Regions from separate parts of the Spinactinospora alkalitolerans genome, predicted to be linked through region 2. Evidence: riboswitches for the same ligand, from Rfam matches in the RefSeq annotation. Region 2 holds a riboswitch; each other region holds the start of a gene.
The links. Region 2 has a riboswitch for cobalamin ahead of HDA32_RS26930 (ABC transporter substrate-binding protein). Riboswitches for the same ligand answer to the same signal wherever they lie in the genome.
Positions count from the first base shown of each region.

Region 1: linked by a shared signal. The riboswitch ahead of cobN (cobaltochelatase subunit CobN) and the one ahead of HDA32_RS26930 (ABC transporter substrate-binding protein) in region 2 are both predicted to bind cobalamin.
Region 3: linked by a shared signal. The riboswitch ahead of HDA32_RS06865 (VWA domain-containing protein) and the one ahead of HDA32_RS26930 (ABC transporter substrate-binding protein) in region 2 are both predicted to bind cobalamin.

Region 1 is NZ_JACCCC010000001.1:1,513,748-1,524,095, forward strand. Features, by position in the region: gene HDA32_RS06780 (cobalamin biosynthesis protein) at 555-1,529, shown strand; gene HDA32_RS06785 (cobyric acid synthase) at 1,857-3,383, shown strand; gene HDA32_RS06790 (glycine betaine ABC transporter substrate-binding protein) at 3,380-4,354, opposite strand; gene HDA32_RS06795 (ABC transporter permease) at 4,366-5,151, opposite strand; gene HDA32_RS06800 (ABC transporter ATP-binding protein) at 5,148-6,449, opposite strand; gene HDA32_RS06805 (ABC transporter permease) at 6,442-7,095, opposite strand; gene HDA32_RS06810 (hypothetical protein) at 7,299-7,856, opposite strand; gene HDA32_RS06815 (hypothetical protein) at 7,941-8,273, opposite strand; cobalamin riboswitch at 8,363-8,487, shown strand; gene cobN (cobaltochelatase subunit CobN) at 8,585-10,348, shown strand, end outside.
Region 2 is NZ_JACCCC010000001.1:6,019,673-6,030,020, forward strand. Features, by position in the region: gene HDA32_RS26900 (maleylpyruvate isomerase family mycothiol-dependent enzyme) at 1-408, opposite strand, end outside; gene HDA32_RS26905 (hypothetical protein) at 588-923, shown strand; gene HDA32_RS26910 (alpha/beta fold hydrolase) at 927-1,748, opposite strand; gene HDA32_RS26915 (Uma2 family endonuclease) at 1,960-2,517, shown strand; gene HDA32_RS26920 (putative glycolipid-binding domain-containing protein) at 2,558-3,130, opposite strand; gene putP (sodium/proline symporter PutP) at 3,248-4,777, opposite strand; cobalamin riboswitch at 5,071-5,258, shown strand; gene HDA32_RS26930 (ABC transporter substrate-binding protein) at 5,351-6,346, shown strand; gene HDA32_RS26935 (FecCD family ABC transporter permease) at 6,358-7,464, shown strand; gene HDA32_RS26940 (hypothetical protein) at 7,487-8,209, opposite strand; gene hisC (histidinol-phosphate transaminase) at 8,323-9,405, shown strand; gene HDA32_RS26950 (transcriptional regulator) at 9,800-10,348, opposite strand, start outside.
Region 3 is NZ_JACCCC010000001.1:1,531,665-1,542,012, reverse strand. Features, by position in the region: gene HDA32_RS06875 (cobyrinic acid a,c-diamide synthase CobB) at 1-462, opposite strand, end outside; gene cobO (cob(I)yrinic acid a,c-diamide adenosyltransferase) at 803-1,405, opposite strand; gene HDA32_RS06865 (VWA domain-containing protein) at 1,432-3,438, opposite strand; cobalamin riboswitch at 3,513-3,697, opposite strand; gene HDA32_RS06860 (amidase) at 3,917-5,335, shown strand; gene HDA32_RS06855 (APC family permease) at 5,449-6,861, shown strand; gene HDA32_RS06850 (DUF6504 family protein) at 6,874-7,134, opposite strand; gene HDA32_RS06845 (serine/threonine-protein kinase) at 7,507-9,741, shown strand; gene HDA32_RS06840 (quinone oxidoreductase family protein) at 9,821-10,348, shown strand, end outside.

The DNA.
Region 1 (10,348 bases), 4.5 Mb from region 2:
CGCGGCGCGGCTCGGGCGGTGGTGCGGGCGCCAGGGGTGCGCGGTTGCGGTCGGCGTCGTGAGTCGCCGTACCGCGTGGTGCGCGCCTGGCTCTGAGGCGACATTCTAGGGTATTCGGAAGATGTCACCCAAGGGCGGACGAAATTGTACCAACTATGGTCATTCGTAGTTGCGCCCCGTTAGCGCGCGGTCTCCACCAAACCGGTTCCTATTGGCGCCCGCAGAACACGCTACCGGTGATCAACCCCCGGGGTGGCGTGCATCAATGGTGTTTCGCGAACCCCGAGCCCCCGATCGGGGCCGCCGCGCGGCCGCCCGGTGGCCCTACCACGTCCAGTACTGGCCGATGGCGACGAGGAACGCGGCGATCAGCGCGATGCTCATGAGGTCCCCTCCTCTCCGGCCCGGCCGAACACGGGGGGAGGTTCACGAGGGGAGTCCTGCTGCTACTCACGGTATACGAGGAGATACGCAGAGTTGTTAACGATCGTTCCTCCTCATGGGAAGGAAAAGGAAACGGCGAAGCCGCTGTCGCGCGCATTACGGTTGGGTCCGTGCAGACGCAGCGACACCCGACGCAGACCTCCTGGCCGCTCGCCCTCGGCCTGCTCGCAGGGGCGGCCCTGGACCGCGTGCTGCCCGACCCCGAGCGGGGGCACCCGGTCGCGCTGTTCGGGCGGGCCGCCGGGTCACTGGAGCGCAGCCTGCACGCACCGAGCCGGGCGCGGGGCGCCGCGTTCACCGTGCTGGCCGTGCTTCCGGTCGCCGCGCTGGGAGCCGCGGGCCAGCGCGACGCACGGCCGTGGCGGCGCGCCGCGCTCACCGGCGCGGCCACCTGGGCCGTCGTCGGCGGCGCCATGCTCGGGCGCGAGGCCGACCGGATGGCCGACGCCCTGGAGGCCGGCGACCTCGCGGCGGCTCGGCGCCGGCTGCCGCACCTGTGCGGGCGCGACCCGAGCACCCTCGACGCCGACGGGCTGGCCCGCGCCACCGTCGAGTCGGTCGCGGAGAACACCTCCGACGCCGTTGTCGCCCCGCTGATGTGGGGCGCCCTGCTCGGCCTGCCCGGCCTGCTCGGCTACCGCGCGGTCAACACCCTCGACGCGATGGTCGGGCACCGCAGCGAGCGCTACGAGCGCTTCGGCTGGGCCGCGGCCCGCCTCGACGACGTGGCCAACTGGGCGCCGGCCCGGCTGACGGCCGTGCTCGCGGCCGCGGCGGCCCCGGTGGTCTCCGGCAGTCCGCTCGCCGCGTGGCGGATCCGCGGCCGGTACGGGCGCCGCCACCCCAGCCCCAACGCCGGCCAGTGCGAGGCGGCGTTCGCCGGCGCCCTGGGCCTGCGCCTGGGCGGCGCCAACGTCTACGGCGGCCGGGTGGAGCACCGCCCCGAACTCGGAGAGGGCCGCGGCCCGCGGGTGCGCGACATCCGCCGCGCCGTCCGGCTGGCCCGGACCGTCAACGCGGCGGCCGCCGTGCTCGCGGCGGCCGCCGCCTGGATCCCGGCCCGCCGACCGGGCTCACGCGGTTGAGAACACGTCCATGCGGAGGGCCCGCAGCTCCGCCTGGGCCTCCCGCTCTCCCGCCGCGTTCGCAGAGACGGGCGGTGGCGCTCCTCCTCGTCGGTCCCCTCGGCCGATGCGGCGGCGCGAACCGGTGCGCCGCCGCGCCTGCGGGGGCGTCCCTCGCGCCCACCCGGCCGTCCGGCTATATCGTGATGTCCGGGCCTCCCGCCCAAACCAGGCGCGCCGCCCAGGGCGGGGCCGCAGGCCCGCGGGGGCCCGGAGCGCACCCCCTCACCCGGCGGGCGCGGCCGCGACGGCCGGGCCCGCGAATCGAGAAGACGAGGACCTGACCTGATGCGGACAGCACGCGTCGGCGACGCCCCCGCGTTGCTGGTCGCCGGAACCACCTCCGACGCGGGCAAGAGCGTCGTCGCGACCGGGCTGTGCCGCTGGCTGGCCCGCCAGGGCGTGAAGGTGGCCCCGTTCAAGGCGCAGAACATGTCGCTGAACTCGGTGGTCGCCCCGGACGGCGCCGAGATCGGCCGGGCCCAGGCCACGCAGGCCGCCGCGTGCGGGATCGAACCCACCGCGGCCATGAACCCGGTCCTGCTCAAGCCGGGCGGCGACCGCCGCAGCCAGGTCGTCGTGCGCGGACGCCCCGTGGGCGAGGCCGACGCCGTCACCTACCGCGACTTCAAGGACCGGCTGCGCGAGGTCGCGGTGGAGTCCCTCGCCGAGCTGCGCGCCGACTACGACGTCGTCATCTGCGAAGGGGCCGGCAGCCCGGCCGAGATCAACCTGCGCGCCGGGGACATCGCCAACATGGGGCTGGCGCGCGCCGCCGACCTGCCCGTGCTGGTGGTCGGCGACATCGACCGCGGCGGCGTCTTCGCCGCGCTGCACGGCACGCTCGCGCTGCTGGAGCCGGCCGACCAGGCGCTGATCGCGGGGTTCGTGATCAACAAGTTCCGCGGCGCCCCCGAGCTCCTGGAGCCCGGACTGGACATGCTGCGCCGGCTGACCGGCCGCCCGGTGCACGGCGTGCTGCCCTGGCTCGACGGGCTGTGGCTGGACGTCGAGGACTCGCTGGCGCTGAGCGTGGACCGCGGGCCGATGCGCGCGCCGCTGGGCGCGCAGACGCTGCGCGTCGCCGTCGTGCGGGTGCCGCGCATCAGCAACTTCACCGACATCGACGCGCTGACCGTCGAGCCCGGCGTGGACGTGCGCTTCGTGACCGCGCCGCACGAGCTGGCAGACGCCGACCTGGTGATCCTGCCCGGCAGCCGCGCCACGGTCGCCGACCTGGCCTGGATGCGGGAGCGGGGACTGGCCGACGCCGTCGCCGCCCGCGCGGCGCGCGGCCTGCCGGTGCTGGGGATCTGCGGCGGCTACCAGATGCTGGCCGGGCGGATCCGCGACGACGTGGAGTCGGGCGCCGGCGAGGTCGACGGGCTGGGCCTGCTGCCCGCGCGGGTCGTCTTCGCGCCCGGCAAGACCCTGGGCCGGCCGCGCGGCACCGCCTACGGCCAGGAGGTGCGGGCCTATGAGATCCACCACGGCGCCATCGAGGTCGACTTCGCCCGGCCGGGCACCGAGCCCTTCCTCGACGGCTGCCGCTCGGGAGCGGTGTGGGGGACGACCTGGCACGGCGCGCTGGAGAACGACGCGTTCCGCCGCGCCTTCCTCGCCGACGTCGCCGCGCACGCCGGCCGCGACTTCGCCTGCGCCCCCGGCACCGACTTCGCCGCCGAGCGCACCGCGCGCCTGGACGCCCTGGGCGACCTGGTCGAGGCGAACACCGACACCGGGGCGCTCTGGCGGCTCCTGGAGTCGGGGGCGCCGCGCGGCCTGCCGGTGGTCCCGCCGGCGCCCGTCTTCTAGACCAGGCTGTCGCCCTCCTCGATGAAGCCCTCCGAGACCATCCAGTCCCTGGCCACGTAGACGGGGTCCTGCCCCTCCTGGTCGGCCTGGGCGTTGAGCTCGGTGATCGTCTCGTTGTCGAGCTCCTCGGCGATCGGCGCGAAGATCTCCCGCAGTTGCGGGTACCTCTCGGCGAAGTCCTGCTTCACGGTGATCGCCGGATTGTAGATCGGGAACGCCTCCTTGTCGTCCTCCAGCAGCTCCAGGCCGAGCGCCTTGATCCGGCCGTCGGTGGAGTAGGCCGAGCCGAGCGTGCACGTGCCGTTGCTGACGGCCGGGTACACCACGCCGGAGGACATCACGTCGGAGCTGGAGGGGAACTCCTCCTCGGACAGCTCGTAGTCCCTGCGCAGCGACGCCAGGCCGTCGTCGCGGTTGAAGAACTCGGTGTCCATGCACAGCGACCGCTCGTTCTCCGGGATGTTCTCGATGTCGGAGATGCCCTCGAGGTCGTACTCCTCGGCGGTCTCGGGGGTGACCACGATGGCGTAGGTGTTGTTCATCGGGGCCGGCGGGTCGAGCCAGACCATGTCGTTCTCCTGCAGGTCCAGGTCGCGGATCGCCTCGAACTGCGCGCGCGGGTCCGAGATCACCTCCTCCTGGCCCTCGTAGATCAGCCAGGCCGTCCCGGTGTACTCCCACATCAGGTCGTTCTCACCGGCCAGCATCGACCGGCGGGCGTTGTCGCTGCCCTGGATGTTGGTCTGGTCGACCACCTCGAAGCCGGCCGCGTCCAGCGCCAGCACGGCGATCTTGCCGAGGATGAGCTGCTCGGTGAGCTCCTTGGAGGTCACCCGGACCTCTTCGCCCTCCAGCTCCGGGTGGTGCTCGATCGAGCCGGGTTCCACCGGGGGGATGTACCCGGCGGCCGATTGCAGCCCGCAGCCGGCGGCCAGCGCCGCCAGCCCCACACCGGCGGCGGTCAGACGCATGTGGCGACGCATTACAGTCCCTTCGGTTGCAGGGCCTTGGTGACCAGCCCCGCGATCCAGTCGACGAGCAGGGCCAGCAGGGCGATCAGGACCGACCCGATGAACAGCGTGAGGACCCGGCTGGTGTTGACGCCGGCCACCACGAGGTCGCCCAGCCCGCCGGCGCCGATGAAGGCGGCCAGGCCCGCCACGCCCACGTTCAGCACCAGGGTGGTGCGGATGCCGGCGAGGATCACCGGGATCGCCAGCGGCAGCTCGACCCTGCCGAGCACCCGCCGCGCCGGCATCCCGATGCCGCGCGCCGCGTCGATCAGTGAGGGGTCCACCTGCTGCAGGCCGACCATGGTGTTGCGCAGCGCCGGCAGCACGCTGTAGATGACCAGCCCGACGACCGCGGGCCAGAAGCCGATGCCGACCAGGGCGGCCAGCAGGACGATGACGCCCACGGGCGGGGCCGACTGGCCGATGTTGGCGATGGCCAGCACCACGGGCGTGGACCAGCGCATCCAGCGGCGGCTCACCAGGATGCCCAGCGGGATCGCGATGGCCAGCACCAGGACCGTCGAGGCCAGGGTGAGCAGGACGTGCTCCCAGGTCTTGACGCCGATGTAGCCGAGGCTGAGCGAACGCGCCTCGGTGCTGTCCAGGTCGGCGAACTGCGGGTAGGCCATCGCCGCCGCGGCGAGCAGCACGACGACGGCCGGGGTGATGAACACCCGCCAACTGCCGCCCACCGGCGTCGTCGCCCGGCCGGCGCGGTCCTCGGAGCCCGCGGTCTCGGTCATGGTGGTGCTCACGAGCGGTCACCGCCCTCGGCGGTCGCCCCCGAAGCGGCCGGGGCCGCCGTGACCGACACGGCGGACTCCCCTGCGGCGAGCCGTTCGCGGCGGAGCCGCCGTTCGCGTTCCTTGACCTCGGAGATCGCCTGCTGCACCGTCGACAGCGTCACCGCGCCGACGTAGCGGCGGCGCCTGCCGACGACGGGGACGACCTCCTGGTCGGCGTTGATCAGCGCCTCGACGGCCTCCTGCAGCGTGGAGCGGCCGGAGATGACGGTGTCGATCCGGTCCTCCTCGCCGCTCGGCAGGTCGCCGATGGGGCCGGAGGCGTCCTCCAGGTCGGCCCGGCTCTCCCAGCGCAGCGGGCGCTCCTGGTCGTCCAGCACGACCGCCCAGTCGCACTCGGCCTCCTCCATGCGGCGGCGCACCTCGGCGACGTCCTCGTCGGCGGCGGTGCGCACGGCGTTCTCCAGCGCGACGTCGCGGACCCGGGTCAGCTTCAGCAGCTTCATGGAGGACTCGCCGCCGACGAACTGCTCGACGTAGTCGCTGGCCGGGTTGGCCAGGATCTCCTCGGGCGTCGCGTACTGCACGATCTTGGAGCCGGTGTCCAGGATCGCGATGCGGTCGCCGAGCTTCAGCGCCTCGTCGACGTCGTGGGTGACGAAGACGATGGTCTTGGACAGCTCCTCCTGCAGCCGCAGCAGCTCGTCCTGCAGGCTCTCGCGGGTGATCGGGTCGAGCGCGCCGAAGGGCTCGTCCATCAGCAGCACCGGCGGGTCGGCGGCCAGCGCGCGGGCCACGCCCACGCGCTGCTGCTGGCCGCCGGAGAGCTGGCGCGGGTAGCGGCCGCGGAACTCCGAGGGGGCCAGGCCGACCAGCTCCAGTAGCTCGTCCACGCGCCTGGTGATGCGCTGCCCGTCCCAGCCGAGCATCTGCGGGACCTGCGCGATGTTGCTCGCCACCGTCATGTGCGGGAACAGGCCCGCCTGCTGGATCACGTAGCCGATGTGGCGGCGCAGCTCATCGGGCTTCTGGGCGCGGGCGTCCATCTCGCCGATCGTGATGCGGCCCGAGGTCGGCTCGATCAGCCGGTTGATCATCCGCATCGTGGTGGTCTTGCCGCAGCCCGACGGGCCCAGCAGGACCACGATCTGGCCGGCGGGGATGGTCATGGTGAGGTCGTCCACGGCCGCATCGGAGGTGGAACCGTAGCGCTTGGACACCTCGATCAGTTCGATCGGAACGCCGCCGCCGTTCTCGCCGTCGGCGGCGAGCTGGGCCAGGGACTGGGGGGCGGAAGTGGTCTCAGGCATGGATCCGGATTCCTCGAGAAGTGGTCAGTTTGCCGATCAGGACGAAGACGGCGTCGAACAGCAGGGCCAGGAGCACGATGCCCAGGGTCCCCACCAACGTGGCGTTGAGCGCGTTGGCCGCGCCGATCCGGGCCAGGCCGGAGAAGATCTGGTCGCCCAGGCCGGGGCCCGAGACGAAGGCGGCGATCGCGCCGATGCCCATGGCCAACTGGGTGGCGATGCGCAGGCCGGTGAGGATCACCGGCCAGGCCAGCGGCAGTTGGACGCGCAGGAGCACCCGCAGCCTGCTCATGCCGATGCCGCGGGCGGCGTCGACCAGCGTGCTGTCGACGCCGTTGAGGCCCACGACGGTGTTGCGCAGGATGGGCAGCAGGGCGTACAGCGTGATGGCCGTGACGCTCGGCGCGACGCCCAGGCCCAGAGGGGCGATGAGCAGGCCGAGCATGGCGATCGAGGGGATCGTGAAGATCACGCTGGTGGTCCCGGTGGCCATCGCCGTCGCCCGCTCGTTCCGGTGGACGAGGATCCCGATGACGACGCCGACCGCGGCGGCGATGAGCACGCACTGGGCGATCATGCTCGCGTGCTGGATCGTCTGGAAGGCGAGCTTGTCGGAACGGCTCGCGATGTACTCCAAGAGGGTCACGACGCGGCCGCCTCCCTGGCACGGGGGGAGGGTAGGGGAGCAGGGGTTTCAGCCATGAGGCCGGTTTTAACCGGCTGGTCGTGGAGTACTCGCTCCTTGGAAAAAGGGTGACTTTTCTGTTACCAAACGTGTGGCGGAGGAGACACGCCGGTGTGCGATGGAACACCCGCCGGAGGACCGGCGGGCCCGGTGCGGCGGAGGGGTCAGGCGGCGGCGGCCAGGGAGCGGATGTAGTTGAACTGCTGGTGCACCTGATTGATCTGGCCCTGGCCGTACACCCCGACCTGGGTGGTGTGGAAGGCCTGGCCGTTGCGCACGGAGACCTGGATGCTTCCGCTGACCGTCTTCTCCTTCACCAGCAGGAAGAACAGGCTGAAGACGCAGATGAAGAAGAAGCCGATGAGGGCGACGACCAGCGCCCACGTGGCCATCTTCTCCTGCACGTGGGACATGTCGTTGATGCTCCATGTGCTGCCCCGCAGCGGGAAGGCGCCTCCCGGGGTGATGACCTCGGTCTGGGTCACCGTGATGTCGCCCAGGGCGGCGACCGGCTGCCCTCCGGAGGGAACGGACTGCTGGTACCCGGGGGTCTGCCAGCCGCCGGTCTGCGCGCCCTGGTCGTAGGGCACCATCTGCCCTGAGGGGTAGCCGCCCGAGGGGACTCCGCCCTGCGCGTAGGGGTCCTGAGGGTGCGGAGTGCCGCCGGGCTGTCCGTAGTACGGGTCGCCGGAGCCCTGCTGGGGGTCGGGGTAATGGCTCATGCCGAGGATTCTTCCAAACCCGCAGGGCCCGCGGCACCGTTTGGGACCGATCCGGCGGCGACCGGTAGCGGCTCGGTCGCGCCTTCAGGACCCCTGTTCCCCGGGGGGCGGGAACGCGCGCTCGGCGGGGTCGCGCTGGCGGACGTTGCCCAGTTCCTCCTCCGGCGGGCTGGGGCTCCAGTCTTTCAGCCAGATGAACACGCGGTCCTCGCCGATGCTGGTGCACACGGGCCGGTCGAGGATGCGCCCGGCGCGCTCGGCTGCCTCGCGGGTGGCGTCGCGGTCGTCCTCGCCGCCGTAGTGGTAGGCGGTGGTGCCGTTGCGCTCCAGCCTGGCCGCGATCGCGCGGGCCGTCTCCTCGATGCGGTCGGCGTCTGCGGCCGGGGTGTCGGTGGTGGGGTGAACGTTGTCGGACATGGGGGGCTCCTTGACTGTTCGGTCCTACAATGCCCGATGCGTGGGCCTGTTGTCTCCCGCCCTTCTGCGAAGATGAGGGCGACGGCGCTGAGGAACACGGTGGGAATCCGTGGCTGTCTTCGCAACTGTGAAGGGGGAGCCGCCCCGCACGACGCCACTGCCGCACGCCGGTGGGAAGGCCGGGGCCGGCCGAGAAGCCTGAGCCAGGAGACTCCGCGCCGTCGCGCACCTGGGAGAGACCGGGACGGATCCGCCGGATCCGCCCCGACGAACCGCGAAAAGACGGTTCCCGACCGGAAGAAGGACCACGCGTGGCTACGATCCTGCTGCTGTCCACGGCCGACACCGAATTGCTCGCCGCCAGCGCCGCCGAAGCCGGCTACCGCACCGCGAACCCGGCGCGCACCGATCCCGATGAGGTCCCGGCCCTGCTGGAGGGGGTCGACGTCGCGGTGGTGCGCCTGCTGGGCGGGCGCGAGGCGTGGCCGCGCGGGCTCGACGCGCTGCGCGGCAGCGGGGTGCCGCTGGTGGCGCTGGGCGGCGAGGCCGCACCCGACGCCGAGCTGGTCGCGCTGTCGACCGTCCCTTCGGGGGTGGCCACCGACGCCCACGCCTACCTGTGCGAGGGCGGGGTCGGCAACCTCCGCCAGCTCGCCCGGTTCCTCTCCGACACCGTGCTGCTCACCGGCGAGGGGTTCGAGGCGCCGGAGAAGATGCCCGACCACGGCGTACACGGTGAGCGCGCGCAGCGGACGGACCGCCCGACGGTGGCGGTCGTCTTCTACCGCGCGCACGAGCTCTCCGGCAACACCGCGTTCATCGACACCCTGTGCGATGCGGTCGAGGCCGCGGGCGCCAACGCGCTGCCGGTGTTCTCCGGTTCGCTGCGGGGCCTGTCGCGCGAGACGTCCCCGGACCTGTTCGCCCTGCTCGACCGGGCCGATGCGATCATCACGACCGTGCTGGCGGCGGGCGGAGCGGCGAGCCGAGGAGCGAGCGGAGTGGGCGGCGGTCCTCGGAAGGCGTGGCGGGAACTCGGTGAGAGCCGTCCGCGGAGCGAGGGCGGAGGCGAGCGCGACCAGGAGCGCGGAGCGGTGGCGGCCGACGCCGGCGGCGGCGACGAGGACGCCTGGGACGCCGGCGCGCTCGCAGCCCTGGACATGCCGATCCTGCAGGGGCTGGTGCTGACCTCCGGCAGGGAGAAGTGGCGGGCCTCCGACGCCGCGCTGACGCCGATGGACGCCGGGATGCAGGTGGCCATCCCCGAGTTCGACGGCCGGCTGATCACCGTGCCGTTCTCGTTCAAGGAGACCGACCCGGCCAGCGGCATCCCGGTCTACGTCGCCGACCCCGAGCGCAGCGCGCGGGTGGCCGGCATCGCGGTGCGCCACGCCCGGCTGCGATCGGTGCCGCCGGCCGAGCGCCGCCTGGCCGTGGTGCTGTCCTCCTACCCGACCAAGCACTCCCGCGTCGGCAACGCCGTCGGCCTGGACACCCCGGCCTCGGCGGTGCGGCTGCTCCGCGAGCTGGCGGCGCGCGGCTACGACCTCGGCCCCGACGACGCGCTGTGGCGGGTGCCGGGACCGGAGGAGGACCGCCGCGCCGACGACGGCGACCCGCTGATCCACGCGCTGATCGGCGCGGGCGGCCACGACGTCGAGTGGCTGACCGAGGAGCAGCTCGCGCGGGCCTCGGCGCGGGTCCCGCTGGCGGACTACCTCCGCTGGTTCGAGGCGCTGCCGACCGAGCTGCGCGACGGCATCAGGGAGCACTGGGGCGAGCCGCCGGGCGGGCTCTACGTCGACGACTCCTCCGGCGACCCCGAGATCGTGCTGGCCTCCCTGCGCTTCGGCAACGTCGTGCTGATGATCCAGCCGCCGCGGGGCTTCGGCGAGAACCCGATCGCGATCTACCACGACCCCGACCTGCCCCCTTCGCACCACTACCTCGCCGCCTACCGCTGGCTGGAGACGGCCACCGGGGACGGGGGGATGGGGGCCGACGCGGTCATCCACCTCGGCAAGCACGGCACGCTGGAGTGGCTGCCGGGCAAGGGGCTGGGCCTGGCCGCCGAG
Region 2 (10,348 bases):
CTCGGCGTCGAGCCTGTGCACGGTGGTCTCGTGGGCCTGCCGCCTGGCCCAGAACGCCACGGGCGAGGGGGCCGGGAGGAAGCTCCAGCACTCGGTGTCCTGCGGTGCGGCGTCCAGGATCTCCACCAGTCGGCGGTGGCCCTCGGCGAACCAGCCGAGCAGCCCGGCGTCGTCCTCGGGCCAGGACTCCATGAGTTCCCGGGTCCGCTGCCCGCCCGGCGGCCGCGCGCACGGGGCGCCGACGATCTCCGTCGCCCAGCGGTGCACGCCGCCCGTGTGCCGCAGGAGGTCGCGGACCCGCCACCCCGGGCAGGTCGGCACCTCGGCGTCGAGCCCGGCCCGTTCGGCGGCCTCGGCCATGCGCTCGCCCTCGGCGTCCAGGAACCGGATGTGGTCGTGTCGCTGCACCCTCACCCCTCGTCGTCGACCCGTGCGGGCACGGGGCCGCGCCGTGCGCCGCGGCCCCGGCATCACATCACACGGCCGCGGCGCCGCGGAAGGCGGCCTCGGCCGATCCGTATGAGAGCCTGCTGTCCGGGCGGACCGCCCGCGTGCGAGGAACCATCGCGTCCCTGGAGGAAGCCGGTATGCGCAAGCGCACCGTCATGGCCGACGTCGCGGCCGGGATCCTGCTGTCCGACGCCGTCCCCCACCTGATCATGGGCGCCACGGGCAAGCGCATGCTGACGCCGGGCCGACCGGACTCCTCCCCGACGCGCAACCTGGCCTGGGCCGGGATCGACTTCGCCGGGAGCGCGCTGCTGGTCGGGGTGACCGGTTGGGGACCGCGGACGCAGGAGGAGGCGGAGCGGCGCATGGCCTCGCTGATGACCGGCATGCCGGCCAAGGACGCGGTCGGGCTCGCCTACGAGCTGACGCTGGGCAAGGGCCGCTCGGTCCGGCCGGGCGCGCGGCGGCGGTGAGGGTCAGGCCGGGACCGCGGCCCCGGCCGCCCGCTCGGCGGCGCGGCAGGTGTCGGTGATCGTCGCGGCGACCGCGCGCGGGCTGTCCGCCATGGGAACGTGGCCGCAGCCCAGCAGGGTGACCTGGCGGGCGTGCGGGATGCGGGTGAGCGCGCGGCGCCCTGCCCGCACGGGCAGGACCCGGTCGAGGTCGCCCCAGCCGATGGTCACGGGGCACGGGACGGGGCCAGCGGTGAAGGCGTAGCCGACCACGTGCGGGGTGAGCCGCACGAACGGGGACCCCGCCGAGAGCACGGTGGCGTCGAACTTGAGCTCCCGGTTGCCCGCGTCGCCCGGGGCGCCGCGCAGCATCCGCCGGGCGACGGCCCGCGCCGGCGGGCTGTCCGCCGCGGCCAGCCGGACCCGCTCCGGCACCCGCGCCGCCAGCCCCAGGCCGAGCGTCAGCAGCCGGGTTCCGGCGGTCTCGCGCGCGGTGGTGAACCCGATCGGGGACAGCGCGGTCACCGAGGCCGCGACACCGCGCGCGCCCAGTTCCAGGGCGATGGCGCCGCCGAGCGAGTTGCCCGCGACGTGCGGCCGCCGCAGCCCGAGCGCGTCGCACACCCCGGCCACCGCGTCCACGAGCGCGGGGATGTCGTAGCGGGCGTCGCCGCCCGGAGCCGGAGACCCGCCGAACCCGGGCAGGTCCAGGGCGATGACGTCGTGCCGCCGCGCCAGCTCCGCCATGGTCGGATACCACGCCTGGCTGCGGTGCCCGAGACCGTGCAGCAGCACCAGCGGACTGCCCGCGCCCCGGCGGTCGTACACGATGGTGGACGGGTCCATGAACACCAGGTGTACCCCATATGTCCGACCACCGTCGCGGTCTTCCCCCGAAATCCACCGTGATCCCGATCGCCCACCCCGGAGCCGCGAGCGGTTCCGGGGTTTTCCCCACCCCGCTGGGTATTCTCGTCATAAGGTCTGTCTCCGACGATTCCGCCATACGCCGATTGGAGGCAGGCCGGTCATGTCGATCCGGGTGAAGGAGCCGACGATGTCCGTTGAGCCGCTGCCCGACTGGTTCTTCCCTCCGCCCGGCGGCTGGACGGCGGACGACCTCGACTCGCTTCCGCCGGAAGCCCCCCGGCACCTTGAACTGATCGACGGAGCGCTCATCGTGATGGCACCCCAGCGGTCCTTCCACTCGCGGGTGATGCTGCGGTTGGGAGGTGCTTTGGACGCCGCCGCTCCTGAAGGCATAGGCGTCGAGATCGAGAGGACCGTCAAACTCGGCCATCGCCAGCGGCCAGAGCCCGGCATCATCGCTTTTCGCGAAAGCGGGCCGGACGACGACCGCACGTTCCACCTGCCGGAGGACGTGCTGCTCGTCGTCGAGACCGTCTCGGAGGAGTCCGAGGAGCGCGACCGGGAGACCAGGCCCCTGAAGTACGCCAAGGCCGGGATCCGGCACTTCCGGCGGATCGAGGAGGAGAAGGAGTCACCGGTCGTCCACGTCTACGAACTCGACGACGTGACCGGGCGGTACGTGCCCACCGCCATAGAGCGCGAGCGGCTGCGGCTGGCGGTCCCCTTCCTATCGACGTCGATCTGACCAGGCTGTTCCCCTGATCCTCGCCCGCCGAGCGCGCCGGTCAGCGGATTCTCCTGGCGAAGTGTTCGTAGTCGATGACCAGGCCGTCGCCGTCGACGGTCAGGTCGAAGGCGCCGAAACCGGGGGCGCGGTACTCGTAGCGCTCCAGGCCGCCCGACTGGGTCAGCCGGGTGTAGCGCTGCTTCATCCGGTGCACCTTGAGGCTGGGGACGTCGATCCAGGCGACCCCGATGTCACGGAACTCCCCCGGGGCCAGGCCGAGGCGGCGGATCGGCAGGGTGTTGGTCAGCGGCGTGGCCGCCACGTCGACGTCGACGCAGCCGTCCAGCGCGGGGTCGCGCCTGCCGTCGACCCGCCACTGCCCTCCGCCGCAGGTCAGCTCGATCGAGCGCGCCCCTTCCTCCGTCAGCACCTCGGCGCGGACCTCCCTGGTCGCCCACGCCAGATCGGTGCACACCGTGAACCGGCAGGAGAACCGCTCCCGCCGGTCCACCACGACCTCGCTGGCCTCCAGCCGGAAGCCGCCGGGTTCGGCGGCCAGCGTCCCCAGGCACAGCCCTTCGGGAACGTCGAGCCGGGTCCATGCGGCGGGGCGCTCGTTCGTGGCGGTCATGCCGACCGTTCTACCGTCACGGCGCGTCCCGCGCCATAACCGGGACGTCACAGCCTCCAATGGGAGAAAAGGGACCGCGGACTCCCCGCGCCCGCGGCCCCTTCACCGGAACCGGCGTCAGACCCCCGCGCCGACCTCGCGCTCCATCACGTCGAAGTCGTCGCCCATCCGCTCGGTGGCCCGTCCGAGCGGGTTGAGGATGAAGATCGCGGCCAGCGAGACGACGACCGCGGGCACCATCGCGTACAGGCCGGTGCCCAGGACCCGCTCGTCGAGGATGTCCCAGATGATGGCGGTGGCGCCGCCGCCGATCATGCCGCCGAGCGCGCCGATCCAGTTCATCTTCTTCCAGTACAGCGAGAGCACGATGACCGGACCGAAGCCCGCGCCGAACCCGGCCCAGGCGTAGCCGACCAGGCCGAGGACGTTCTCGTCGCTGTACAGGGCGAGCAGGCCCGCGGCGACCGCGACGCCGATGACGGCGAGCCTGCTGACCAGCACCAGCCTGCGCGCCGGGGCCTCGCGGTCCATGAACGCGCGGTAGCCGTCCTCGGTCAGCGCCGCGGCGGCGACGAGGAGCTGGGAGTCGGCGGTGCTCATGACGGCGGCGAGCACGGCGGCCAGCAGCAGGCCGGCCACGAGCGGGTGCGTGAGCGCCTGGATCAGGGAGAGGAAGACGCTCTCGGGGTTGTCGATCGGGGTGTCGAAGTAGGCGATGCCGGAGAAGCCGACGAGGACGGCCAGGAACATGGCCGTGACGGCCCAGCCGACGCTCACGACGCGGGCCTTGGGGATGTCGGCGATGGACCGGATCCCCATGAAGCGCGCCAGGATGTGCGGCTGCCCCAGGTATCCGATGCCCCAGGCCAGGCCGGAGACGATGACGACGGCGCCGAGGGCGTCGGTGGTCTGCCAGCTCCCGTCGGCGAGCGAGGCGCCGCCGAACGCCGACAGCAGGTTCTCGTTGCGGTCGCCGACCGTGTCCAGGGCCGTGCCGAACCCGCCGATGGTGACGACCGCGACGACCGGCACGATCAGCAGCGCGATCCACATCATCGCGGCCTGGATCACGTCGGTCAGGCTGACCGCGAGGAACCCGCCCAGGAAGGTGTAGAGGACGATGATCGACGCGCCGACGATGACGGCGATGGCGGGCGGCCACCCGAAGACCTGGTCGAACAGCACGCCCATCGACAGCAGGCCGGAGGCGACGTAGAACAGGTAGAACACCAGGATCAGGATCGCGGAGATGCCCCGCAGCAGCCCGCTGTGGTCGCCGAACCGGTTCTCCAGGTAGGAGGAGAGCGTCAGGGAGTTGGACTCCCCGCCGTTGCGGAGGTCGCTGACCCGCTCGGTGTAGACGCGCAGCCGGGGGGCGACGATGCGCCAGCTCGCGTAGAAGCCGATGCCCAGGCCGACCGCGATCCAGGCCTCGCCCAGGCCGGAGAGGTAGATCGCGCCGGGCAGGCCCAGCAGCAGCCATCCGCTGAAGTCGCTGGCGTTGGCGCTCAGGCCGGCCACCCAACTGTTGAGCTGCCGGCCGCCCAACACGAAGTCGGACAGCGAGGTCGTTCTCTTGTACACCAGCAGACCGACCGCCACCATCACCACGAAGTAAACGGCGAAGGTGACGACCGATCCGATCATGGAGCTGCTCACGCGGCTTCCCCATCTCTCACGAATCGACGGCGCAGGACTACACGGATCATGACTGCGCGGTCCGGCACGGGCAATGACCGATATCGAGCTGCTGACCGATTCGAGACATCATCGATTCATTCGTGGTCCAGGGTTGTCGAGATGGCCAGCGCCCCCGCGTGCGCGTTGTCGTATCGGCCATGGATCTCTCCCCTTTTCAGAGCCCGTATTCGCCGGTCATCAGGGGTGTGCGCACGGTCGGCGCCGGGCGGGCCCCGGCCGTTCCCCGGCGGTCGCCATGTCCGCGCGGGTCCCCGGCGGCTAGCATTGTGGGCGCGACGGAAACCAGGAAGCCGGTGCGAATCCGGCACGGTCCCGCCACTGTGACCGAGGAGCCGACCCCGCGCAGGGCCACGGCGCGAAAGCGCTGGAAGGCCGGGGGAGGCGATGATCCGGGAGTCAGGAGACTGGGCCGTCGCCGCTTCGTCCACGAGGGCGCGGACCCCGGGGGAAGCGGCCGCGGGCCCGATCGCCGCTGCCGGTCCTCCCCGCCGCGCCCGGATCCCGGGAGAGGACCCAGACGTGCCCACCACCCCCGTTCCCGACCGACCGCACCGCCTCCTGCTGCCCGCCGCGCTCGCCACCGCGGTGGCGCTGACCGGCTGCGGCGCCCCCGCGCAGACCGCGACCGGCTCCGGCCCGCCCGCCGAGGGCTACCCGGTGACCATCGGCAACTGCGGCTCCGAGACCCGCGTCGACGCGCCGCCGGAGCGCGTGGTCACCTTGAACCAGCACGTCACAGAGGTGATGCTGGCGCTCGGCCTGGAGGATCGGATGGTGGGCACGGCCTACCTGGACGACGAGGTCCCGCCCGAGTACGCCGACGCCTACGCCTCGGTCCCGGTGCTCGCCGACGCCTACCCCTCGTTCGAGGTCCTGCTGGAGGCCGAACCCGACTTCGTCTACGGCGGATTCACCAGCGCGTTCGACGACACCGAGGGCCGCGGCAGGCCGGCGCTGGCCGATGCGGGCATCGCCACCTACCTCAACATCGAGCAGTGCGCCGACGAGGTGACGACGGAGACCGTCGAGACCGAGCTGCGCAACGTCGCCCGGATCTTCGGCGTGGAGGAGCGCGCCGAGGAGCTGATCGAGGAGATGAACGCCGACCTGGCCGAGGTCGGCGCGCGGCTCGAAGGCGTCGAACCGGTGGACGTGCTGGTCGTGGACAGCATCGACACCACCGTCTTCACCTCCGGCGGCAGCGGCATCGGCTCCGATCTGATCGAGCGGGCCGGCGGGCGCAACGTGTTCGGCGACGTCGACGACACCTTCGCCGACGTCTCCATCGAGCAGGCCGCCGCGCGTTCCCCCGAGGTCATCCTGTTCTACGACTACGGCGCCACCTCCGTCGAGGAGAAGCGCCGGGCGGTCCTCGCCGACCCCGTGCTGGCCGGCGCGCCGGCGGTCGAGGAGGAGCGCTTCGCGGTGCTGCCGCTGACATCGGCCCTGGTCGGCGTCAGGACCGGTGACGCGGTGACCGACATCGCCGAGCAGCTCCACCCGGACGCGTTCTGAGCGGGCGCGGCGTGCGCGCGCGGACCGCCGCGGCCCCGGCCCGGCCGCGCGGCGGCGGCCGGGCCGCGTTCACGCGCAACGGCCGGCTGCGCGCGGCGGTCGTGCTGCCGCTGCTGGGCGCGGCCCTGCTGGTGATGATGACATTCGGGGTCATGGCCGGGTCGGTGGACATCACCTTCGCCGACACCTGGCGGATCCTGATCCACCGGACGCTGCCCGGCCTGGCCGAGCCCACCTGGCCGCGGGTGCACGAGACGATCGTGCTGACGTCGCGGCTGCCGCGGGTGCTGCTGGCCGCGGTCGTCGGGGCGGGGCTGGCGCTGATCGGCATGGTGCTGCAGGCCCTGGTGCGCAACCCGCTGGCCGACCCGCTGCTCCTGGGCGTGTCGTCGGGCGCGACGTTCGGCGCCGTCGCCGTGGTCATCCTCGGGATCAACCTGTTCGGGCTGTACTCCCTGTCGGTCTCGGCGTTCCTCGGCGCGCTGGTGGCGCTGCTCCTGGTCTATGCGATGGCGCGGGTGGGCGGCAGGATGACGACGACAAGGCTGGTGCTGGCCGGCGTGGCCGTGGGGCAGGTGCTCTCCGCCGTCGCGAGCCTGCTCATCATCACCTCCGGCGAACCGCACGCGATGGCGCAGGTGGCCCGCTGGACCATGGGCGGGCTCGGCGGCACCGGCTGGGACGAGCTGCTGCTCCCCTCGGCCGTCGTGACGGTGGCGCTGGCCCTGCTGCTCACCCAGGCGCGGGCGTTCAACCTGCTCTTCGCCGGCGAGGAGGCCGCCGTCACGATGGGGCTGTCCGTGGACCGGTTCCGCGCGGTGATGGTCGTGGCGACGTCGCTGGTCACCGGCGTCATGGTCGCGGTGAGCGGCATGATCGGCTTCGTCGGCCTGATGGTTCCGCACGTCGCCCGCCTGCTGGTGGGCGCGGACCACCGCCGCGCCCTGCCCGTGGCGACCCTGCTCGGCGCCGCGTTCCTGGTCCTGGCCGACCTGGCCGCCCGCACCCTGGCCAGCCCGGAGGAGATCCCCGTGGGCATCCTCACCGCCCTGTGCGGCGGCCCGTTCTTCCTGTGGCTGATGCGCCGCGACGCCCGCAGGACGAAGGGGCGGGTGTGAGAGCCGCGCCCGCCCCTCCCCTCTATCCCCGCCCCAGGACCTTCTCCTCGCGTTCCAGGGCGGCCTCGGAGAACTCCACCAGGGTGTCCTCCAGCGCGTCGGCGTCGGGGCCGAGGACGGAGGTGCTGCCCAGGTAGTCGCCGTTGCGGTAGACCATGCCGTAGAGCAGGACCGGCTCGCCCTGCACCTCGGTCTCGACCACGAAGGCCCTGGACTCCTCGCCCACGGTCGCCAGATCGAGGTCGCGCAGCGTGTAGGGCGCCTTCAGGCCGTTCTCGACGGTCGCCTCGTAGCTGGCGCACTCCTCGGGCGGGGCGGCGTCCAGCGCCTTCACGGCGGCCTGCTCCGACAGTCCGATCAGCGTGTGGGTGATGGTCGCGCCGGGACCGCCGAAGGAGGCCACCGAGGCGGGGGCCTCGCGCACCTCGGGCAGCCGCCCCCACTGGTTCACGGCGTCCATGCACTGGGGCTTGTCGAGCTCCGTGTCCTCGCGCAGCTCCTCCGTGCGCCGCACCGACGCCAACTGGGCGTAGGTCCCGGTCTCGCTCTGGTCGGCCAGCAAATCGGCCTCGCCGAACTGCACCATCTGCGCCTCGTTCAGCCGGGTGGCGGCCTCGGCGTTGGGGTCGGCCTCCTGCGCCGCCGCGCCGCCGTCGGCGTCGCCGCATCCGGCCAGGCCGCCGAGAACCGCCGCGACTCCGAGCGACGCCGCCGCCGCTTTCAGCGGCCTCCACCGGTGGTCCATGGTGTTATTTCCTGTTCTGTGCGATATTGCGGCTGGGGTTCAATGGGGAGCCCCAGCATGACCTTGCTGTGCGTAATCTGAGCCTTGCACAGAGTATCGATGAAAGGACAACGGTGTCGGAGCGGAATTCGCCGTATTTCAGGGCTGTGCTCGGTTCCATCCCGCCGTACCGGCCGGGGCGCAAGGTCGAGGGGCCGGACGGGCGGTCCTACAAGCTCTCCTCCAACGAGTCGCCCTACGGCCCGCTGCCCTCGGTCCTGGAGGCCGTCAGCGCGGCCGCCGCCGACCTCAACCGCTACCCCGACAGCGGGGCCGCCGGGCTGACCTCGGCGCTGGCCCGGCGCTTCGACGTCCCCGAGGAGCACGTGGCCCTGGGCGCCGGCTCAGTGGGGATCCTGCAGCAGCTGCTGGCGACCGCCGCCGAACCCGGTGCGGAGGTCGTCTACGCCTGGCGCTCCTTCGAGGCCTACCCGCTGCTGGTGCGGTTGTCGGGCGCCACACCGGTGCAGGTGCCGCTGCGCGAGGAGACCCACGACCTCGACGCCCTGGCCGCCGCGATCACCGACCGCACCCGGCTGGTGTTCGTCTGCAACCCCAACAACCCCACGGGAACGGCCGTGCGCGAGGCCGAGCTGACCGCGTTCCTGGACCGGGTGCCCGACCACGTGCTGGTGATCCTGGACGAGGCCTACCGCGAATACGTCCGCGACCCCGGCGTCCCCGACGGCCTGCGGCTGTACCGGGACCGCCCCAACGTCGCCGTGCTGCGGACCTTCTCCAAGGCCTACGGCCTGGCGGCGCTGCGCGTGGGCTTCCTCGTCGGCCACCCGCACGTCGCCGAGGCCGTGCGCAAGACGATGGTGCCCTTCGCCGTCAACCACGTGGCCCAGATCGCCGCCGAGGCCTCCCTGGCCGCGGAGGAGGAGCTGCTGGAGCGCGTGGCGGCCACGGTGAAGGAGCGCGGCCGGGTGCGCGACGCGCTGATCGGCGACGGCTGGACGGTGCCGCCGACGGAGGCCAACTTCGTGTGGCTGCGCCTGGGTGAGGCCACCCTCGACTTCGCCGCCGAATGCGAGGCCGCGGGCGTCGCGGTCCGGCCCTTCGCCGGCGAGGGCGTGCGGATCAGCATCGGAGCGCCGGACGCCGACGACGCCTTCCTCGCGGTCGCCGGGGCCTTCCCCACCCGAAACGGGTAGCGATCCCGGCCTCGGCCGCAGGGGGTCGTGAACCTCGGCCACAGGGGGTCTTGAAACCTCGGCCACAAGGGTTCGCGGTGAACGGGCGGCCCGTCGTGCGGCCGAAGGCTCGTGTGCGGGGTGCCCGGCTCCGCGCGAAGCACACCGGGTGCCCTGCGGTCCAGACCGAAACCCCGGTGTCGGTCCGAGGTAAGGGCGACGGTTCTGCTTCGCGCACGGGTGCGACGTTCACCTCAACGGACCTTCGGCCACACGAGAGAACCGCACCCGCACGAGCCCCCTCCTGGGACGGGCCCTCAAGGCCCCCTGGGGCCAAGGCCACCTGGAGAACCGAAAGGCCCGCCGCGCGGGCGGCGGGCCCCTCCTCCGCTACCGGCTCACCGCGTCGGCGGCGCTACTTGCCGGCCTTGTCGAGCTTCTCCACGATCAGCCGGTACAACTGGCGCGGGCGGCCGGGCTGCAGCGTCCGGTTGGGCGGGAGCGGCCAGGCCAGGCCCTCCTCGACCAGGGTGCGCAGCAGGCGGCGGGCGGTGCGCGGGGTGACGCCCAGCATGCGGCCGGCGCCCTCGGCGTCGACCACCAGCGGCCCTTCCTCCTCCGCGATCTTCTCCGACAGCCGCAGCAGGGTTTCGCGGCCCTTGGTGCGCAGTTGCTCGCTGCTCTGGCGCTGCGGCGCCCGCTGCGCCGGCACCAGCGAGCGGCCCTCCCGGTCGACCGCGAAACTCTGCCGCGTGGCCTGCGCCCGGCTCAGCGCGGCGCGGGCGTGCGTCTCGGCGTCCTGGGTGGTGCGGCCCATGCCGATCCCCACCTCGATCGCGATGCCCAGCTCGGCCTTGATCCGCTCGACGAACGGGGGCTGGCGGAACCCCTCGGTGGCAGACACGAGCGACCCCCGGGTGGCGGTGACCATGAACGTGTGGTCGTCCACCGGGTGCGCCGTGGC
Region 3 (10,348 bases), 4.5 Mb from region 2:
GCCGACGCGCACCCGGGGTTCATAGGTGCAGAAGCCGTGCACCAGCGCCGCGACGGACCGGCTGGTGCGGGCGGCGTCCACGACCAGGATGATCGGCGCCGCGAGCAGGTCGGCGACGTGCGCGGTGGAGGCGAAGTCGCCGGGGCCGCGGAAGTGCCGCGGCTGCGGCGCCCCGTCGAACAGCCCCATGACGCCTTCGACCACCGCGATGTCGGCGCCGGCCGCCCCGTGCCGGAACAGCGGCGCGACGCGCTCCTCGCCGCACAGGACCGGGTCCAGGTTGCGCGGCGGCCGCCCGGTGGCCAGCGCGTGGTAGCCGGGGTCGATGTAGTCGGGCCCCGCCTTGTGCCCGGAGACCCGCAGCCCGCGCGCCGCGAGGGCGGCCATGAGCCCCGTCGCGACGGTCGTCTTCCCGCTCCCCGACGCCGGAGCCGCCACGACGACCCGAGGCACCTGCGACACGACGGTTCCTTTCGTCATGAGCCCACTGGGGGTCTTGAACCCCGACCATAGGAGGGACCCGCGGTGACCGGGCAACGGTACGCACCACCCCGGCCACCGGAAACCTTTGACTTCGCCCCAAGGTGGGATCCGCGGTGACCGGGCGATCCTCTCGCGTGGCCGAAGGCCCCCACAGGGATCGCCCACCCGCGCGCCATCCCTCCTGCGGCGGGCCTACAAGGCCCCCTGGGGTCAAGGTGGAAGGGACCCACCCGCACGCCATCCCTCCTGGGGCGGGCCTTAAAAACCCCCTGGTGCCGGGGTTCGTTCCCGGGGACCAAGGCTCGCACGCCCCGCCCCCTCACCACTCGATGCCGCGCTGGCCCTTCTGGCCGGCGTCCATCGGGTGCTTGACCTTCGTCATGTCGGTGACCAGGTCGGCCGCGTCCAGAAGGCGCGGGTCGGCGTCGCGGCCGGTGATGATGACGTGCTGGGTGCCCGGGCGGTCGCGCAGGGTCCGCACCACGTCCTCGACGTCGACCCAGCCCCACTTCATCGGGTAGGTGAACTCGTCCAGCACGTAGAGCCGGTACCTTTCGACGGCCAGGTCGCGCTTGATCTGGGCCCAGCCCTCGGCCGCGTCGGCCGCATGGTCGGCCTCGGTGCCGGGGCGCTGGATCCAGGACCAGCCCTCCCCCATCTTGTTCCAGGTGACGGCGCCGCCCTCACCGGACTCGCCGAGCACGCGCAGCGCCTTCTCCTCGCCGATCCGCCACTTCGCCGACTTCACGAACTGGAACACCCCGATCTCCCAGCCCTGCGCCCAGGCGCGCGTGGCCAGGCCGAACGCGGCGGTGGACTTGCCCTTGCCGACGCCGGTGTGCACGATCAGCAGCGGCCGGGCGCGGCGCTGGCGGGTGGTGAGCCCGTCATCGGGGACGTGGCTGGGTTTGCCCTGCGGCATGGTCGTTCGTCTCCTCGTTCGTCCGGTCAGGCCGCGCGGCGGGTGTGCCGCACCAGGCCGGTCAGCGCGTCGGCGCCCAGTTCCTCCAGGCCGACCCGCGCGCCACCCGTCTCCGCGGCCAGCCGGCCGGCCAGGCCCAGGCGCACCGGGCCCGATTCGCAGTCCACGACCACGCTCTGCACGCCCTGGGCGCGGATCCGGGCGCCGGCGCGCAGCGCGTCGTCGAGGCCGCCGTGGGTGGCCCTGCCGTCGGTGACGACGACGAGCAGCGGGCGGCGGCGCGGGTCGCGCATCCGTTCCACCCGCAGCACGTCGGCCGAGCGCAGCAGCCCCGCGGCGAGCGGGGTGCGCCCGCCGGTGCGCAGCTCGCGCAGCCGCCGCGCCCCCGCCTCGACCGATGACGTGGGCGGCAGCGCCACCTCGGCGCCGCGTCCCCGGAAGACGACCAGCCCGACCTTGTCGCGGCGCTGGTAGGCGTCGAGCAGCAGGCTCAGGACCGCGCCCTTGACCGCGCGCATGCGCGTCCGGGCCGCCATGGAGCCGCTCGCGTCCACGCAGAACAGCACCAGGTTGCCCTCGCGCCCCTCGCGGACGGCCTCGCGCAGGTCGCCGGACCTGAGCACCAGCCCGGGGCCGCTGCGGCCGCGGGCGCGCTGGTGCGGGGCCGCGGCGCGCAGGGTCGCCGGCAGGTGCAGCGCCGCGGCGCGCTCTCCGGGCGTCCGCGCCCCCGAGGTGCGCCCGAACGGGGTCTCGGCCCTGGAGCGGCGCCCGGGCGTGCCCGCACCGATGCCGGACACGCTGAGCAGCCGGGGCCGGTAGGTCTCGCCGGGGTCGGCCGCGGCGTCCTGCGGCGCGGGGCCGGACCCGTCCTCGGTCCGCTCGTCCGCCGCGTCGCCCGCCGCCTCCTGCGCGGCACCGGACCCGGGCGGCCGCTCGCCGGGCGCGTCGCCGGACGGCGCGCCGCCGTCACCGGGAGACTCCCCCGACCCGGGGCCGCCGTCGTCAGGGCCGTCCGGGTCGTCCTCAGGGCCTTTTGGGTCCGCATCACCCGCCTGGTCCAGCGCCTCCCGCAGTCGGTCCTCGTCGAGGTCAGGAGCGTCGAAGGGGTCGCGGCGGCGCCGGTGCGGCAGCGCGAGGCGGGCGGCGTCGCGCACGTCGTCGGCGGTGACCTCGGCGTGGTCGCGCCACGCCGCGAGCGCCATGGCGGCGCGGGCGGTCACCAGGTCGGCGCGCAACCCGTCCACCTCGAAGGCGGCGCACACGGCGGTGACCTGGCGCAGGGCGGTGTCGGTGAGCACGACGCCGGGCAGCCGCTCGCGCGCCCGGCGGATGTGCCGGGCGAGCTCGGCCTCCTCCTCGGCGCGGGCGGCGGCGAACGCCTCGGGGTCGGCTTCGAAGGCCAGGCGCCGGCGCACCACCTCGGCGCGCTCGGCGGGGTCGCGGGTCGCCGCGACCTCGACGGTCAGGCCGAACCGGTCGAGCAGCTGCGGGCGCAGCTCGCCCTCCTCCGGGTTCATCGTCCCGACCAGCAGGAAGCGGGCGGCGTGCCGCACCGAGACACCCTCGCGCTCGACGTGGGAGGTGCCCATGGCCGCGGCGTCGAGCAGCAAGTCCACGAGGTGGTCGTGCAGCAGGTTGACCTCGTCGACGTAGAGCACGCCCCGGTGCGCCGCGGCGAGCAGGCCCGGTTCGAACGCCTTCACGCCTTCGGTGAGGGCCCGCTCGATGTCGAGGGAGCCGACGAGCCGGTCCTCGCTCGCGCCCACCGGCAGCTCCACGAGCCGGGCCGGGCGGGTCCGCGCCGCGGCCGTTCCGTCCGCCTCCGCCGGATGCGGGCCGTCCGGGCACTCGGGATCGGGAGCCGCGGGGTCGCAGGCGAACCGGCATCCGGTGACGGCGGCCAGGTCGGGCAGCAGCGCAGCCAGCGCGCGCACGACGGTCGACTTCGCGGTGCCCTTCTCGCCGCGCACCAGCACGCCGCCGACGGCGGGCGAGACGGCGTTGAGCAGCAGCGCGAGCTTGAGGTCGGCCATCCCGACGACCGCACTGAAGGGGTAGCGGACAGCGCTCACGGGGGTCCTTTCCTTCCGGGTCTCCACGCCCGTACGGTTGGGTCGCGGTGCCGGGCAGTCTCCTGGCTCCCAGATCGCCGCTCCTCCGCGGCCTTCCCACCGGCGTCGCCGGCAGTGGCGCTGATCGCGGGTTCACTCCCTGGTCACAGTGGCGGGACCGTCCCGGATTCGCACCGGGTTCCTGCCATGGGCACCGCGTCCCAGCATGACACACCGGTCGGGACGGGCCGCCCGCCCGGGTGGACTCGCCGATACCTGTGAGCGAGGACGGCCTCCTGTCCGTACCTCCCTTCGGTCGGTACCTTGCCCTGGAACCATGGAGATGGACGAGAGTTGCCCAACCGGGCCGCGGGAATCGGCAAGATACCCCCTGGTCCGGGTCGAGCCGGTCCGGCTGTCATGGAATGCGGACCGCCCGATCGCACCTGCAGGAGCGCCCATGCACGAGGAGATCACCTACCGCTCGGCCCGGGAGCTGGCGCGGATGCTGCGCGCCCGGGAGGTGTCGGCCCGCGAGGTGGTCGGGGCGCACCTGGACCGGATCGCGGCGGTCAACCCCGCGGTCAACGCGGTGGTGACGGTGTGCGCGGAGCGGGCGATGGCCGAGGCCGCCGCCGCCGACGAGCGCCTGGCCTCCGGCGCCGGGGTCGGCCCGCTGCACGGCCTGCCGATCGCGCACAAGGACACCCACGAGACCGCGGGCGTGCGCACCACGTTCGGCTCGCCGGTCTTCGCCGACCACGTGCCCGAACGCGACGAGCTGATCGTGGAGCGGATGCGCGCCGCGGGGGCCATCACGATCGGCAAGACCAACGTGCCGGAGTTCGCGGCCGGATCGCACACCTTCAACCCGATCTTCGGGACCACCCGCAACCCCTACGACACCGCCAAGTCGGCCGGCGGCAGCAGCGGCGGGGCCGCCGCCGCGCTCGCCGCGGGGATGCACCCGCTCGCCGACGGCTCCGACATGGGCGGCTCCCTGCGCAACCCCGCCTCCTTCAACAACGTCGTAGGCCTGCGCCCCACCCCCGGGCGAGTGCCCACCCATCCGGCCCCGCTGGGCTGGTCCACGCTGTCGGTGCAGGGCCCGCTGGCGCGCGACACCGCCGACGCCGCCCTGCTGCTGTCGGTGCTGGCCGGTCCCGACCCGCGCAGCCCGATCGCGGTGGCCGAGCCGGGCGCCGGCTTCGCCGAACCGCTGGAACGCGACCTGAGCGGGCTGCGCGTGGCCTGGACCCCGGACCTCGGCGGCGCCTTCACCTGCGAACGGACCGTGCTCGACGCGCTCGCCCCGCAACTGAGGACGTTCGAGGGACTGGGCTGCCGGGTGGAGGAGGCCGCCCCGGACCTCAGCGGGGCCGACGAGGTGTTCCGGACGCTGCGCGCGTGGCTGTTCGAGAGCAACTTCGGCCCGCTGCTCGACGCCGACCCGGGCCGGCTCAAGGCCAGCGTCGTCTGGAACATCGAGGAGGGGCGCAAGCTCAGCGGGGCCGACCTCGCCCGCGCCGAGCGGCTGCACACCGCGCTCTTCCACCGCGTGCGGGAGTTCTTCGAGCGCTACGACGTGCTGCTGCTGCCGGTCAGCCAGGTCGCGCCGTTCGACGCGTCGCAGGAGTTCCCCACCGACATCGACGGCGAGGTGCAGGAGACCTACCTGGACTGGATGCGCTCGGCCTACTGCATCTCGGTCACCGGCAGCCCCGCGCTGTCGGTCCCGGCCGGATTCACCCCGGCGGGGCTGCCGGTGGGCCTGCAGATCGTCGGCCCGCACCTGGCCGAGCGCCGCGTCCTGGAGGTCGGGCACGCCTTCGAGCAGGCCACCGGCTTCGGCCTGCACCGCCCGCCGCTGGATCGCTGAGTTCCGCGGAGGCCGGGTGGGCCCGACACGCCGCGATATAGGGCGCGGGGGTATTCCATTTCGGCGCCCCAGGGGCAACGCTGGCCACACGTACGGTGACAGGAGGGACGCCCATGAACACGCGAAGCGAAGGGTTCATCCGGGTCCTGGGCCGGGGCGACGTCCTCGCCCTCGCCTTCGGTGCGATGATCGGTTTCGGCTGGGTCGTGCTCACCGGTGAGTTCCTCGACAGCGCCGGAAGCCTCGGCGCCGCGCTGGCCTTCGTCATCGGCGGCACGATCGTCGCCCTCGTCGGTCTCACCTACGCCGAACTGGTGTCGGCCATGCCGCGGGCGGGCGGCGAGCACAACTACGCCCTGCGCGGCCTCGGCGCGCACGGCGGTTTCGTCGCCTCCTGGGGCATCGTGCTGGGCTACCTCAGCGTCGTGGCCTTCGAGGCCGTGGCGCTGCCCGAGACCGTCCTCTACCTCTTCCCCGACATGCAGGCCGGCCGGCTGTGGTCGGTCGCAGGCTACGACGTCTACGCCTCGTGGGCCGCGGTCGGCATCGTGGCCGCGATCGTCATCACCGCGCTGAACTACGTCGGCATCCGCCCGGCCAGCGTCTTCCAGGTCATCGCCGTGCTGTTCCTGCTGGCGGTCGGGGCGACGCTGCTGCTCGGCGCGTTCGTCGGCGGCTCGACCGAGAACATGCGCCCGCTGTTCTCCGGCGGCGCGACCGGGCTCATCGCGGTGCTGGTGGCGACGCCGTTCCTGTTCGTCGGCTTCGACGTGATCCCCCAGTCGGCCGAGGAGATCAGGCTGCCCTACCGGCAGGTCGGCAAGCTGCTGATCCTCTCGGTCGTCTGCGCCAGCGCGTGGTACATCCTGATCATGCTGACGGTCGGCTCGGCCCTGTCGCGCGAGGGGCTGCTGGACGCCCAGCTCGCCTCCGCCGACGGCATGGCCGCGCTGTGGGACAGCCGGACCATGGGCACCGTCCTCATCCTCGGCGGCATCACGGGCATCCTCACGAGCTGGAACGCCTTCCTCATCGGGGCCAGCCGGCTGCTGTACGCGATGGCGGTGTCGGGCATGGTGCCGCGCTGGTTCGGCCGACTGCACCCGAAGTACAAGACGCCGGCCAACGCCCTGCTGTTCATCGGCGGGCTGTCGGTGCTCGCCCCGCTGTTCGGCGACCAGATGCTGACGTGGCTGGTCAACGCGGGAGGCATCAACATCGTCATCGCCTACATCATGGTGGCGACGTCGTTCCTGGCGCTGCGCCGCCGCGAGCCGGGGATGGCGCGCCCCTTCCGGGTCCCGGCCGGCACCGCCGTGGGCGTGCTCGCCCTGGTGCTGAGCCTGGGCCTGGCCGTGCTCTACCTGCCGGGCATGCCGGCCGCGCTGGCCTGGCCCTACGAGTGGCTCATCGTCGGCGGATGGTGGGTGCTGGGCGCGGTCTTCCTGTGGCGGCTGCCGCGCGTCGCCGCGGGCGCGGACGCCGAGGAGCGCCTCCTCACCGCGATCGCCCGCCGCGGGGGTTGACCCCCGCGCCGCTCACCTGTGCGTCCGGGAGAGCAGCCACTGCTCTCCCACCGAGTCGTAGCGGAGCTCGTAGACGTCGGCGCCGGGTTCGGGGCCGACCTGCACGCGCCAGAAGCGGCGCCGGGGCCGGCCGCTCCCGGCCTCGGGCGAGAAGTCCGAGCGCACGGTGACCCAGTGGTCCAGAATGCGCCGCACCACGTAGATCCGCCCCTCCCACATGAAGCGGACCGGTCTGCCGTCCTGCTCCCACACCGTGATCGGCGTGCCGTACATCCGCCCCACCAGCTCCCCTCATGAGACACGCGCCACCGAGGGCGCGCGGACCGGCTTTCGTCTGCGGGGAAGAGCAGACCTCTATTCGAACATCTGTTCCAACCCTATCGAAGATCGTCACCGCCCGGAAGCGTGTGAGCCGCCGCCGTGGCCGGATTCCGACCGGATTCCGACCGCGCGGCACCGGGTCCGGACGGCCGCCGGCGGTTCGCGGTGCGGCGCGTGCGCGTGGTTGACTCGTCTGCACACGAACGAGATTCCGATCGGCGCCGCGCCCCCGCCCCCTTACGCGGTCCGGGCCGCTGGGACCGCGTCCGGGGCTCGATACGCTATGAGGCGCGAATCACGCGATCCACAAAGGAATTCACCACTGTGACGTCAAACGGGCACGAGCGCGCCAAACCCCTCCGTACGGGTGATCCGCACGAACTGGGCGGGTACCGCATCGTCGGCCGTCTCGGCCGGGGCGGCATGGGCACGGTCTACCTCGCCAAGGACGAGGCCGACCGCTCGGTCGCGGTGAAACTCATCCATCCCGACCTCAGCGACGACGAGGCCTTCCGCCGCCGGTTCGCCCGTGAGGTGGAGTCAGCCCGCAGCGTGGCCCGCTTCTCCACCGCCGCGGTCATCGACGCCCGGCTCGAAGGCGACCCCCTCTTCATCGTCTCCGAGTACGTCGCAGGGCCCAACCTGGCCGAGGCCATCGCGGCCGACGGCACCATGTACGGCGGCACCCTGGACAGCCTGGCCATGGGCGTCGCGGCGGCGCTGACCGCGATCCACGGCGCCGGGGTCATCCACCGCGACCTCAAGCCGGCCAACGTGCTGCTGTCCTCCGTGGGCCCGAAGGTGATCGACTTCGGCATCGCGCGCGCCATGGACGACGACAGCGCCGTGACCCGCTCCAGCCAGCTCATGGGCACGCCGGCCTACCTCGCGCCCGAGCTCATCGAGGGCCGCGACATCACCGCGGCCTCCGACATCTTCTCCTGGGGCTGCCTGGTCGTCTTCGCCGGAACCGGCAAGGCCCCGTTCGACGCGCCGACCGTGCCGGCGGTGCTGCACCAGATCGTCTCCATGGCGCCCAACATGGAGGGCCTCGACCCCACGCTGCGGGAACTGGTCACGCAGGCGCTGGACAAGGATCCGGCCAACCGCCCCACCGCCCAGCAGCTGCTGAACCGGCTGATCGGCCAGGAGGATCCCAGCAGGGCGGTGATCGACCAGACGGTGGTGCGCTCCTGGACCCCGCCCTCCACCACGCGGCCGACCGGGATCGCCGCCGCCGGTGCCGCGGGAGCGGCCGCCGCCGCGGCGGCGGCCTCCGACGACCCCGCCGCGACCCCGCCGAACGGCGGAGAGGACGGCATCGCGACGGAGAACCTGTCGCAGCAGGCGACGGCCGCCATGCCGCCGGACGGTCCCGGGACCGCCGCCTCCCCCGCCACCCGGCCCTACGACCAGCCCTCGCCGCCGACCGGCGTCGCCTCCCACCCGCCGCAGCCCTCGGGCCCCCAGCAGCCCCCCTATGGTCCGCCTGGTCCGCCCTCCGGGCCGCAGCAGTCCGGCTTCGGCCCGCCGCCGGTGCAGCAGGGGCCCTACGGCCACGGGCAGCCCGGACAGCCCTCGTTCGGCTCCGGCCCCCAGCAGCCCCCGCTCGGACCGCCCTCCGGCCCGCAGAGTCCCTACGGCGGCCCTCCCGGCCCCGGGGCGCCGCCTCCCGGCGCCTCGGCGTCCGGCCCGGCCGGCGGGGGCCGGGGCAGGGTCAGGCTGAGGACGGTCGGCATCGCCGCGGGCGCCGTGGCCCTGGTCGCCGCGGCCGCGCTGGTCGCGGTGCAGGTATTCGGCGATCCGTCCTTCCCCGAGGGCACCCTGGTCTACGGCGAGGACTTCACCAGCGCCGAGACCGCCTGGGGGGACGAGTACGACAAGGAGTTCGAGGACGACTCCTCCTCCGGCCACGTCGACCAGCAGTTCGCGCTGCGGGCCACACAGGACGACCCCTCCTGGCAGAGCTACGCGCCCTTCACCGGGGGCACCCCCGAGCAGGCCTCCGTCAGCGTCGACATCACGGTCCAGAGCGGCCCGCCGTACGCGCAGGCGGGTCTGTTCTGCTCCGGCACCTCCGAGGAGGTGGACTACGAGAACGTCTACTCGCAGTACGAGGCGCTGGTGCGCCTCGACGGGTCGGGGGCCGTCATCCGCCGCAACGCCGGCCAGAACGGCTCGTCCACGATGAGCACCGTCGACTCCGTGCCCGGGTTCGTCGACACTGGGGAGAGCCGTTCGGCGGGGATCTCCGAAGGGGACCACGCCGCAGTGGACTACGCCGCGGGAGACGGCTCCACGGAGGGCTCCGAGCCGACCAACCGGCTGCAGATGACCTGCGAGCGGGATCAGGAGGCCGAAACGGTCACGATCCGGCTGTGGGCGGACGGCGAGTTCATCACCGAGGCCGTCGACGAGAACCCGCTGGAGCACGGCGCCACCGGACTGCTGATCCGGCGCGAGGGCGGGGGCAGCGGCGGCGACGCGGTCGTCTACTTCGACGACTACCAGCTCAGCGACATCGGGGAGCCCGGGACCCCTCAGCAGACCGGGGAATAGCCGGACGGCCGTCCGCCGCTGAAGCGGGCGTCATCGAACACGGGCACCGGCCCGGCGGTTACGGACAAGGAGCACCCGCATGCGCGCCATCGTCATCGAGGAGACCGGCGGACCCGAGGTCATGCAGATGGCCGAGGTCTCCGACCTCGAACCAGGCCCTGGGCAGGTGGTCGTCGACGTCGAGGCCCGGGGCGTCAACTTCATCGAGATCTACCAGCGCTCCGGCGCCTACGCCGTGCCGACCCCGTTCACCCCGGGTGTCGAGGGCGCCGGCACGGTGAGCGCCGTCGGCGAGGGCGTCACCGCCGTCTCCGCGGGGCAGCGGGCCGGCTGGGTGATGCTGCCCGGCTCCTACGCCGAGCGCGCGGTCGTCCCGGCCGACCGCGTCGTCCCGATCCCCGACGGCGTCACCTCCGAGCAGGCCGCGGCCGTGCTGCTGCAGGGGATGACGGCGCACTACCTGACCCACTCCACCCACCCGGTGCAGCCGGGCGACACCGTGCTGGTGCACGCGGCGGCCGGGGGCACCGGCCTGCTCATCACCCAGCTCGCGAAGCTGCGGGGCGCCAGGGTCATCGGCACCGTGTCCACCGAGGCCAAGGAGCGG